DNA from 2 places in the Pseudomonas sp. MAG733B genome. Region 2 is predicted to be linked to the other one. Evidence: riboswitches for the same ligand, from Rfam matches in the RefSeq annotation. Region 2 holds a riboswitch; the other holds the start of a gene.
What was found. A riboswitch is a leader RNA that binds a small molecule or an ion and turns the genes downstream of it on or off. The one in region 2 is predicted to bind cobalamin.
Positions count from the first base shown of each region.

Region 1: another riboswitch for cobalamin. It lies ahead of cobW (cobalamin biosynthesis protein CobW); the one in region 2 lies ahead of cobO (cob(I)yrinic acid a,c-diamide adenosyltransferase).

Region 1 covers NZ_CP145732.1:4,062,415-4,066,802, reverse strand. Annotated here, with positions in the region: gene cobM (precorrin-4 C(11)-methyltransferase) at 1-574, opposite strand, end outside; gene V6Z53_RS18585 (cobalamin biosynthesis protein) at 658-1,071, opposite strand; gene V6Z53_RS18580 (CbtA family protein) at 1,068-1,781, opposite strand; gene V6Z53_RS18575 (CbtB-domain containing protein) at 1,793-1,987, opposite strand; cobalamin riboswitch at 2,108-2,333, opposite strand; cobalamin riboswitch at 2,566-2,778, shown strand; gene cobW (cobalamin biosynthesis protein CobW) at 2,877-3,947, shown strand; gene cobN (cobaltochelatase subunit CobN) at 3,951-4,388, shown strand, end outside.
Region 2 covers NZ_CP145732.1:5,449,747-5,454,134, reverse strand. Annotated here, with positions in the region: gene V6Z53_RS24845 (class I SAM-dependent methyltransferase) at 1-253, shown strand, start outside; gene V6Z53_RS24840 (sorbosone dehydrogenase family protein) at 309-1,622, opposite strand; gene V6Z53_RS24835 (hypothetical protein) at 1,690-2,274, opposite strand; cobalamin riboswitch at 2,427-2,660, shown strand; gene cobO (cob(I)yrinic acid a,c-diamide adenosyltransferase) at 2,743-3,354, shown strand; gene V6Z53_RS24825 (cobyrinate a,c-diamide synthase) at 3,365-4,388, shown strand, end outside.

The sequences.
Region 1 (4,388 bases), 1.4 Mb from region 2:
TCGCCCGATGAACCACCGCAATCGGGCAATCCGCGCCGTAATGCGGCAGCAGTTCCTCGACAATCTTCGTCAGGTGATTAACCCCCAAATGAATCGCCATGGTCGCGCCGTGCTGCGCCAGACTGGAAAACTCCTCGCCCGGCGGCATCGCGGTTTTGTCGGCATAGCGGGTCAGGATCACGCTCTGCGACACGTCGGGCAGTGTCAGTTCCGCTCCAAGTAACGCCGCACAGGCTGCGGTTGCGGTCACGCCGGGGATGATTTCGAACGCGATGCCGAGTTCGCGCAGGTGGCGAATCTGCTCGCCGATGGCGCCATACAGGCTCGGATCGCCGGAATGCACCCGCGCCACATCCTGGCCGTTGGCGTGGGCGGTCTTGATCAAATCGATGATCTGTTCCAGGTGCAGTTCGGCGCTGTTGACCACCGTTTCGGCGTGATGGCCTTCAAGCACCGCAGCGGGCACCAGTGAGCCGGCATAGATGATCACCGGGCAGCTGCGAATCAGCCGCTGGCCTTTGACGGTAATCAGTTCCGGGTCGCCGGGACCTGCGCCAATGAAGTAGACGGTCATCGTCGGTTCCTGTGGGAAAAAGGGGCTGCGCAAGGCTTCAGATGAAGATTGCTCATGATCGAATGCGTGGATTATCGGGGATTTTATGCAGCGCTGGCCAATGCCAGGGTGGCCTGGGCGTATTTTTGTCGCGGGATCAAAAGCTTGGCCGGTGCGTTGGCCAGTTGTTCGGCCAAGGCCAGGGCGGCGCTTTCCGCCACGCCATAGCAGCCGGTGCGCTCGAATGCGATCTCGGAATGGTGACTCAGTTGAGGCTGATAACCGGCCAGTTGTTCGCTGCTGAAATACATCAGCGGCAGCGCCAGTTGTTCAGCCAACTCGATCAGCGCCGGTTCATCACGCTTCAAGTCGATACTGGCCAGGGCCTTGATTTGATGCAGCCCGATTTGATGCGCTTGTAACGCCTGATCCAGCAGCGCCCGCAACGTATTGAGGGGGCAGCCGCGCTGGCAGCCCAGGCCGACCACCAAGGTCGGCGCTGCGCTGACATCAGTCATGCGTGGTATTGACCATCGCTTTTGCGGCGGAACAACCAGGCGCTGATCAGGCCCAGGGCCAGCCAGAACGCCACGTTGGTCAGCTGCGAAGCGATTTTGAATTGGGCTTCCAGTGCTTCCGGCGCGAGCATCGAATGCACTTCCGGTTGCGGTGCGCCAATCACATGAGGAACGGCGATGATTGCTGCGCCAAGGATTTTCATCAGCCAGTGGCGGCTGAACACGATCAGGGCGATGCCGACAGCGGTGGACGCGGCAGTGCCGATCCACCAGATCTGTCGTTGTGCCAGATCGGCGGCAGCGGTGCCTGGCAGTTCAGGCGGCAGGCCGAGGGTTGGCGCCAGTACGAAGGTCGCGTAACCGGCCAGGCCCCAGAGCAGGCCCTGAGAAGTTTTGGTCGGTGCGCGCAGGGTGTAGAGGCCAGCGAGCATCAGGGCGAAACCGACAGCCACCACCAGATTGCCGCCAGTGGTCGACAGCACGCGCTGCCAGCCGTCTTCCGGCTCCCAGGCTTCGGCATCGTGGGTGTGAGCGGCGACAGCGCCCTCGGCGTGGGTATGTTCGTGGACTTCAAGAGCGGCCGGTTCGGATTTCTCGTAGGTTTCGGCCTGCAAAATCAGCGGGGAGACCCAGAAGCTTTGCAGCAGGGTGAGCAGCAGGGCGGCGAGCAGCCCGGTGAAACCTGCGGTTTGCGCAATACGCTTGATCATGTCGGCAGGTCTCAATGGCACGGGAATGCAGAGCTGTGGCGGGTATCGTGCGCGGCGTTGTGCACCGCTTCGATGTGCGAGAAACCGGCGAAATACACCAGGCACGCGCCAAGGATCGACGCACAAACGGCGGCGGTCAGGCGTTGAGTCAAGGTTGTGGTGGCGCTGGAAGAGCTGCTGTGGCCGGTGCTGCTGATGATCGACATGGCGTTTCCCTCTGGTCTGTCAGCGGGGAATCAAAAGCGCATGCAGAGCCTCCGCACGACCGGGCGCGCAGAGATTCGAACAGCGCCCGCCCACCGCGGGTTTGTCATTCAGTGATTGTGTTTTCACTTTGTGTTGCGGGCCGGTCTCCGGGCTCACGAGGGGCGCAGGCGTCTGCCTGATCCTGCAAGCATCACCTTCCCATGCCTGATCGGCACAGTGGATTCGACGCTTCGCTCGCTTACCGTTGCGGGGGCAGCACCGGACTGACATGGCTTTGAGTAAAGCACATGATTCACCGGTTTCCCGTTTCACCCTGTGAAGGGCACCCGTAACAAGGCGTGTAGGAGAGCATGGGCGAGGGTTGGACGTCAATTGGCAAGGGTTCTCGTTTGAGCTTCTGTGGCGAGGGAGCTTGCTCCCGCTCGAGCGCGAAGCGGTCGCAATCGGATTCATGTGTTCTTCCTGTAGAAACGCGGCGCTCGGTTTCACGACGGCTTCGCCGCCGAGCGGGAGCAAGCTCCCTCGCCACAGATGATCGCATTCTCCGCTTGAACATTGACCCGCCCCAATACCATGCGTAGCCTTGCGCTTTCGAGGTTCTTCGGCGTTTGTCGAAGCTAAGAAGGGAACGCGGTCAATGCCGCGGCTGCCCCCGCAACTGTGAACGGTGATGTTCGCTGCCACGCCACTGCACGCTCAACCCTTGAGCCCGCGGGAAGGCGCAGCAAACGCCAGTCAAGCGACTGGCACACCGTCAGCCAGGAGACCTGCCTCGATACAGATTCTCACTACAACCGGGCGGGGTGATCCGGTGGCGAACGCTTCCGGCGCGCATGTGCGTTGCCGGTACTCGTCCCGTATGCCCGCCACCTTGCCAAAGGGCATCCGATGAAAACACTGGCCAAACTCCCCGTCACCATCGTTACCGGCTTCCTCGGCTCGGGCAAAACCACCTTGCTGCGGCACATGCTCGACAACGCTCAGGGCCGCCGCATCGCGGTGATCGTCAACGAGTTCGGCGAGCTGGGCATCGACGGTGAAATCCTCAAGCAGTGCTCCATCGGTTGCACCGAAGAAGAGGCCAATGGCCGCGTCTATGAACTGGCCAACGGCTGCCTGTGCTGCACCGTCCAGGAAGAATTCTTCCCGGTAATGCGCGAACTGGTCGCCCGTCGTGGCGATCTCGACCACATCTTGATCGAAACATCCGGTTTGGCTCTGCCGAAACCGCTGGTGCAAGCCTTCCAGTGGCCGGAAATCCGCAGTGCCTGCACCGTCGACGCAGTCATCACCGTGGTCGACAGCCCGGCCGTGGCCGCCGGCACTTTCGCCGCGTTCCCGGATCAGGTCGATGCCCAGCGCAAACTTGATCCGAACCTGGACCACGAATCGCCGCTGCACGAATTGTTCGCCGACCAACTGTCCAGCGCCGACCTGGTGATCCTCAACAAGGCCGACCTGATCAGCCCGGAAGACCTGGCCCGCGTGCGCCTGGAAGTGGCTGAAGAATTGCCGCCAGCGGTGAAAGTCATCGAAGCCAGCAGCGGTCGCCTGCCACTGGACGTGCTGATCGGCCTTGGCGCCGGTTCCGAAGAGCACATCGACAGCCGTCACAGTCACCACGATCACCACCACGACGGTGATGACGATCACGATGACCACGACCACGATGCTTTCGATTCGATCTCCATCGAACTGCCGCAAGCCGACGAAAGCCTGCTGATGGACGCGTTGACCCAACTGGTGGTGCAGCACGGCATCCTGCGCGTGAAAGGTTTCGCCGCCATCCCGAACAAGCCGATGCGTCTGCTGATCCAGGGCGTGGGTACGCGTTTCGACAAACACTTCGACCGTCAGTGGGGCGCCGAAGAGTCGCGCGTCACCCGTCTGGTGTTGATCGGCCAGGCACTGGACGCGGCACTGCTCGAAGCGCAATTGCGCGCTGCGCTCAGCGTGTAAACCATGCACCTGCTCAGGACCCAGCCCGGCGGTTTCGTGTCGGATGACAACATCGCCGACCTTGGCCAAACCCCTGCCGAGCTGGTGATCCTGTGCAGCGGCGATTCCAGCCTGGCGCTGCTCGCCGAAGCGGCACAGCAGTTGCCCGACGATTACCCGAGCGTGCGTCTGGCCAATCCGATGCAGGTGCAGAACCATGCCTCGGTCGATCTCTATGTCGATGAGGTCTTGCGTCACGCCAAGGTCATTCTGATTTCGCTGCACGGCGGCATTGCCTATTGGCGCTATGGCGTCGAGCGGTTGGTGGAGTTGTCGCAACGGGGCGTGCAACTGATTCTGGTGCCGGGCGATGACCGTCCCGACCCGGAACTCAGTGACTTGAGCACCGTCGGCGTCGATGATCGCGACCGGCTCTGGCAGTATCTGCGTCAAGGCGGCATG
Region 2 (4,388 bases):
CGATCTGATGTTCATCGATGCCGACAAGGCCAACTATCCCGCCTATCTGGAGCATGCGCTGCGGTTGCTGCGGGTCGGTGGGCTGGCAGTGTTCGATAACACGCTGTGGAGCGGGCGGGTGCTGGAGGACAATCCAGAGAGCGCGGACACTCGCGCGATCCAGGCGCTCAATCGAGCGTTGAAGGATGATGCGCGGGTGGATCTGTCATTGTTACCGTTGGGGGATGGCCTGACGCTTTGTCGTAAGCGCTGAATGCCGACCCTGTGGGAGCGAGCAAACTCGATCCCACAGGGTATGCGGTTTGCAGTTATTTAGTTGCGGACACCCGCCACACCTTATTCCCCACATCATCCGCCACCAGCAAATCCCCCTGCTGATCAATCACCACGCCCACCGGCCGGCCCATGGCTTTTTCATCTTCATTGAGGAAACCAGTGAGCACGTCCAACGGTTGCCCAACCGGTTTGCCGGCGCTGAAGGGTACGAAAATCACTTTGTAGCCACTGTGCGGCTTGCGGTTCCAGGAGCCGTGCTGGCCGATGAATGCGCCTTCCTTAAACTGAGCGGGTAACGTGTTGCCTTCGGCAAACGTCAGGCCCAGTGATGCGGTATGTGGCCCGACTGCGTAGTCCGGCGCAATCGCCTTGGCCACCAGGTCCAGGTTTTGCGGTTCGACGCGCACGTCGACATGCTGGCCGTAGTAGCTGAACGGCCAGCCATAGAACCCGCCGTCCTTGACTGAGGTGATGTAGTCCGGCACCAGGTCGCTGCCGATCTCATCGCGCTCGTTTACCGCTGTCCACAACGCGCCGCTTTGCGGTTCCCAGGCCATGCCGTTGGGGTTGCGCAAGCCTGAGGCGAAGATCCGGTGGTTGCCGGTGGCGCGATCCACTTCCCAGATCGCCGCGCGTCCTTCTTCCTGATCCATGCCGTTCTCGCCGACGTTGCTGTTCGAGCCAACCGTGACGTACAGCTTGCTGCCGTCCTGGCTGGCGATGACGTTTTTGGTCCAGTGGTGATTCAGCGTTCCGCCCGGCAGGTCGACGACTTTGATCGGCTGCGACTTGATGGCCGTGTCGCCGGTTTCATAGTGGAAACGCAGCAGTCGATCGGTATCGGCAACGTACAGGTCATTGCCGACCAGGGTCATGCCGAAGGGTGAATTGAGGTTTTCCAGGAACACCGTGCGCGTTTCGGCGATGCCGTCGTGGTTGGTGTCGCGCAGCAGCGTGATGCGGTTCGGGCTCGGTACGTCCGCGCCGGCGCGGCCCATGACTTTCTTGGTGATCCAGCCCTTGATGCCTTTGTTGTCATCGGGTTTGGGCGGCGCGTTGGTTTCGGCGACCAGTACGTCGCCATTGGGCAACACGTATAACCAGCGCGGATGATCGAGGTCCTCGGCAAACGCGGCGACTTGCGTGCCGCTGGCGGCCACAGGTTTTGCGCCGTCCGGCCAGCCTATCGCCGGGGCGATGTTCATCGTCGGGAACAGGGTTTTATTGGGTTCGGGCAACTTGGGCGACGGGCCGGTGCCGTCGGAGACTTGCAGGCTGGAGGTTTCACCGCAAGCGGCGAGCCCTCCGGCGAGAGCGACAACGAATACGAGCTGAGACGTGCGCATTGCTGATCTTCCCTATGAGTGCCTTGATTTAATCATAGAGAAGCATGGACGCAGGATGGTTCAACCTTCAGCTGCGCGCTTCCTTGAACAGAACGGCGATACCAGGGTGATAGTGACCCGCTTCGTTGCGCAATTTGCGATAGGCGTAGGGGAAATACCAGGCCACGGCGCAGGTGTGCTCTTTTTGCAGGTCATCGACCATGTCCTGGAGTTCTTCCGGGGTAGCGCCATGCTGGAGTTTTTGCGGTGCGACGAACAGGCAGCCGAGTTTCAGGTCGCTGGCGTAGCTGATGCGCTTGGCATCGCTGGTGATGTCATGCAGCGCCTGGGTCAGGTTCAGGCTGTTGACCCGTGGCCAGCGTTGCGTGGCCTGCAGCCAGGCGCGTGTTTCGGGGGTGGCGATGAACAGGTCGGCGCGAGCATTGCGCTCGCCTTCTTCGAGCTGTTTGCGGGTGGGCGATTGCTGCAGGGTGATCATCTCGGCCATCCACGCGGCGGAGGAAAGCAGGCCGAGGTTGGCCTTTTCGTCGAGCCAGTAGGGCGTTTCGTTATCGCCGCGCACGGCGTTGTAGCGGTCGATACAGTCAAACCAGCGCTCCAGCACCGGGCGCAGGAATTCGAGCTTCGGATTGCTGATGATCATGCCTTGCATGGGGCTCACCCTTGTTATTGTGTTGTGAGGTTGTGGCTCTTTGATATCACTGCTCGGAGTGTGGCACAAGATTGACGTCAAATTGCTGATCGGCGGCAGTTATTCGCTTTCGCGCCCCGTCTTCAATTGACGCTCCACCCCCAACCCTCTAACCTTCGCGGCTTGTTTCAGGTGCTCTGTGGCTTGGGTCGACAGAGTGAAACAGGGAAGTCGGTGAGTGGTCGCTTCGATATATGAAGCCTCGCGATCCCGGCGCTGCCCCCGCAACGGTAAATGAGTGAAAACTGCGTTTTGCGCCACTGTGTCGACTGTCGACATGGGAAGGCACGCAGTCCGGCCAACGCCGCTCATGAGCCCGGAGACCGGCCTGATCCATCCAAGCGGCATCACGGTGGGCGATGCCAGGCTTCTTGCCATCTATTCTTGTGCCTGCCCGCCGTTATTCCTGCCTCAACGGAGAGCTCCCCCATGACTGATACCCCTGATCGTGACGAACGTCATCTGGCGCGCATGCTGCGCAAAAAAGCCGTGATCGACGAACGCATCGCCAATTCCCCGAACGAATGCGGCCTGCTGCTGGTGCTGACCGGCAACGGCAAAGGCAAGAGCAGCTCGGCGTTCGGCATGCTCGCTCGCGCCATGGGCCACGGCATGCAGTGCGGCGTGGTGCAGTTCATCAAGGGCCGCAACAGCACGGGCGAAGAACTGTTCTTCCGACGCTTCCCGGAGCAGGTGCGTTTTCATGTGATGGGCGAGGGCTTTACCTGGGAAACTCAGGATCGCCAACGCGACATCGCTGCCGCTCAAGCCGCCTGGGCCGTGTCGCAGGAACTGCTGCGCGATCCGTCCATCGGCCTGGTGGTGCTGGATGAGTTGAACATCGCCCTGAAGCACGGCTACCTCGATCTCGATCAAGTACTCAGCGATTTGCAGGCGCGCCCGCCGATGCAGCACGTGGTGGTCACCGGTCGCGGCGCCAAGCCGGAGATGATGGAACTGGCTGACACCGTCACCGAGATGGGCATGATCAAGCACGCCTTCCAGGCCGGTATCAAAGCGCAAAAAGGCGTCGAGCTGTGAATACTATTTTATGAAAAACAGTCGACACTGCCCGGCAGTACTGATTGCCGCGCCGGCCTCCGGTCAGGGCAAGACCACCGTCACCGCCGCGCTCGCCCGTTTGCATCGTAATCAGGGGCGCAAGGTGCGCGTGTTCAAATGCGGCCCGGACTTTCTCGACCCGATGATCCTCGAGCGCGCCAGCGGTGCGCCGGTCTATCAACTGGACATGTGGATGGTCGGCGAGCAGGAAAGTCGTCGCCTGTTGTGGGAAGCGGCGGGCGAAGCCGATCTGATTCTGATCGAAGGCGTGATGGGGCTGTTCGACGGCACGCCGTCCAGCGCTGATCTGGCGCGACACTTCGGTGTGCCGGTGCTCGGCGTGATCGACGGCACGGCCATGGCCCAGACCTTTGGCGCATTGGCCTTGGGGCTGGCGCGTTATCAGCCGGACTTGCCGTTTGCCGGTGTCCTGGCCAACCGCGTCGGCACCCTGCGTCATGCACAGTTGCTCGAAGGCAGCCTGACTGAAGGTCTGCGTTGGTACGGCGCATTGTCTCGGGAGACCGGGATCGAATTGCCGAGTCGCCACCTCGGACTGGTGCAGGCCAGCGAGTTGAATGATCTCGATGTACGTCTCGACGCGGCGGCCGATGCCTTGGCCAGCAGTTGCGAGGTAGCGCTGCCGCCAGCAGTTGAGTTCGCCGCGCCGGACGTGATGACGGCCGAGCCGCTGCTAGCCGGCGTGCGCATTGCCGTCGCCCGGGACGAAGCGTTTGCCTTCACCTATGGCGCCAGTCTGGATTTGCTGCGGGCGATGGGCGCCGAGCTGCTGTTTTTCTCGCCGATCCGTGACGCGCAATTGCCGGAAGCAGACAGCCTGTATCTGCCGGGCGGTTATCCGGAATTGCACCATGTGGCCCTCTCGCAAAACACTTCGATGCTGAACGCAATTCGCGCGCACCACGCAGCGGGCAAACCGTTGCTGGCCGAATGTGGCGGCATGCTTTATCTGCTCGATTCGTTGACCGATGTCGAAGGCACTCGCGCCGAAT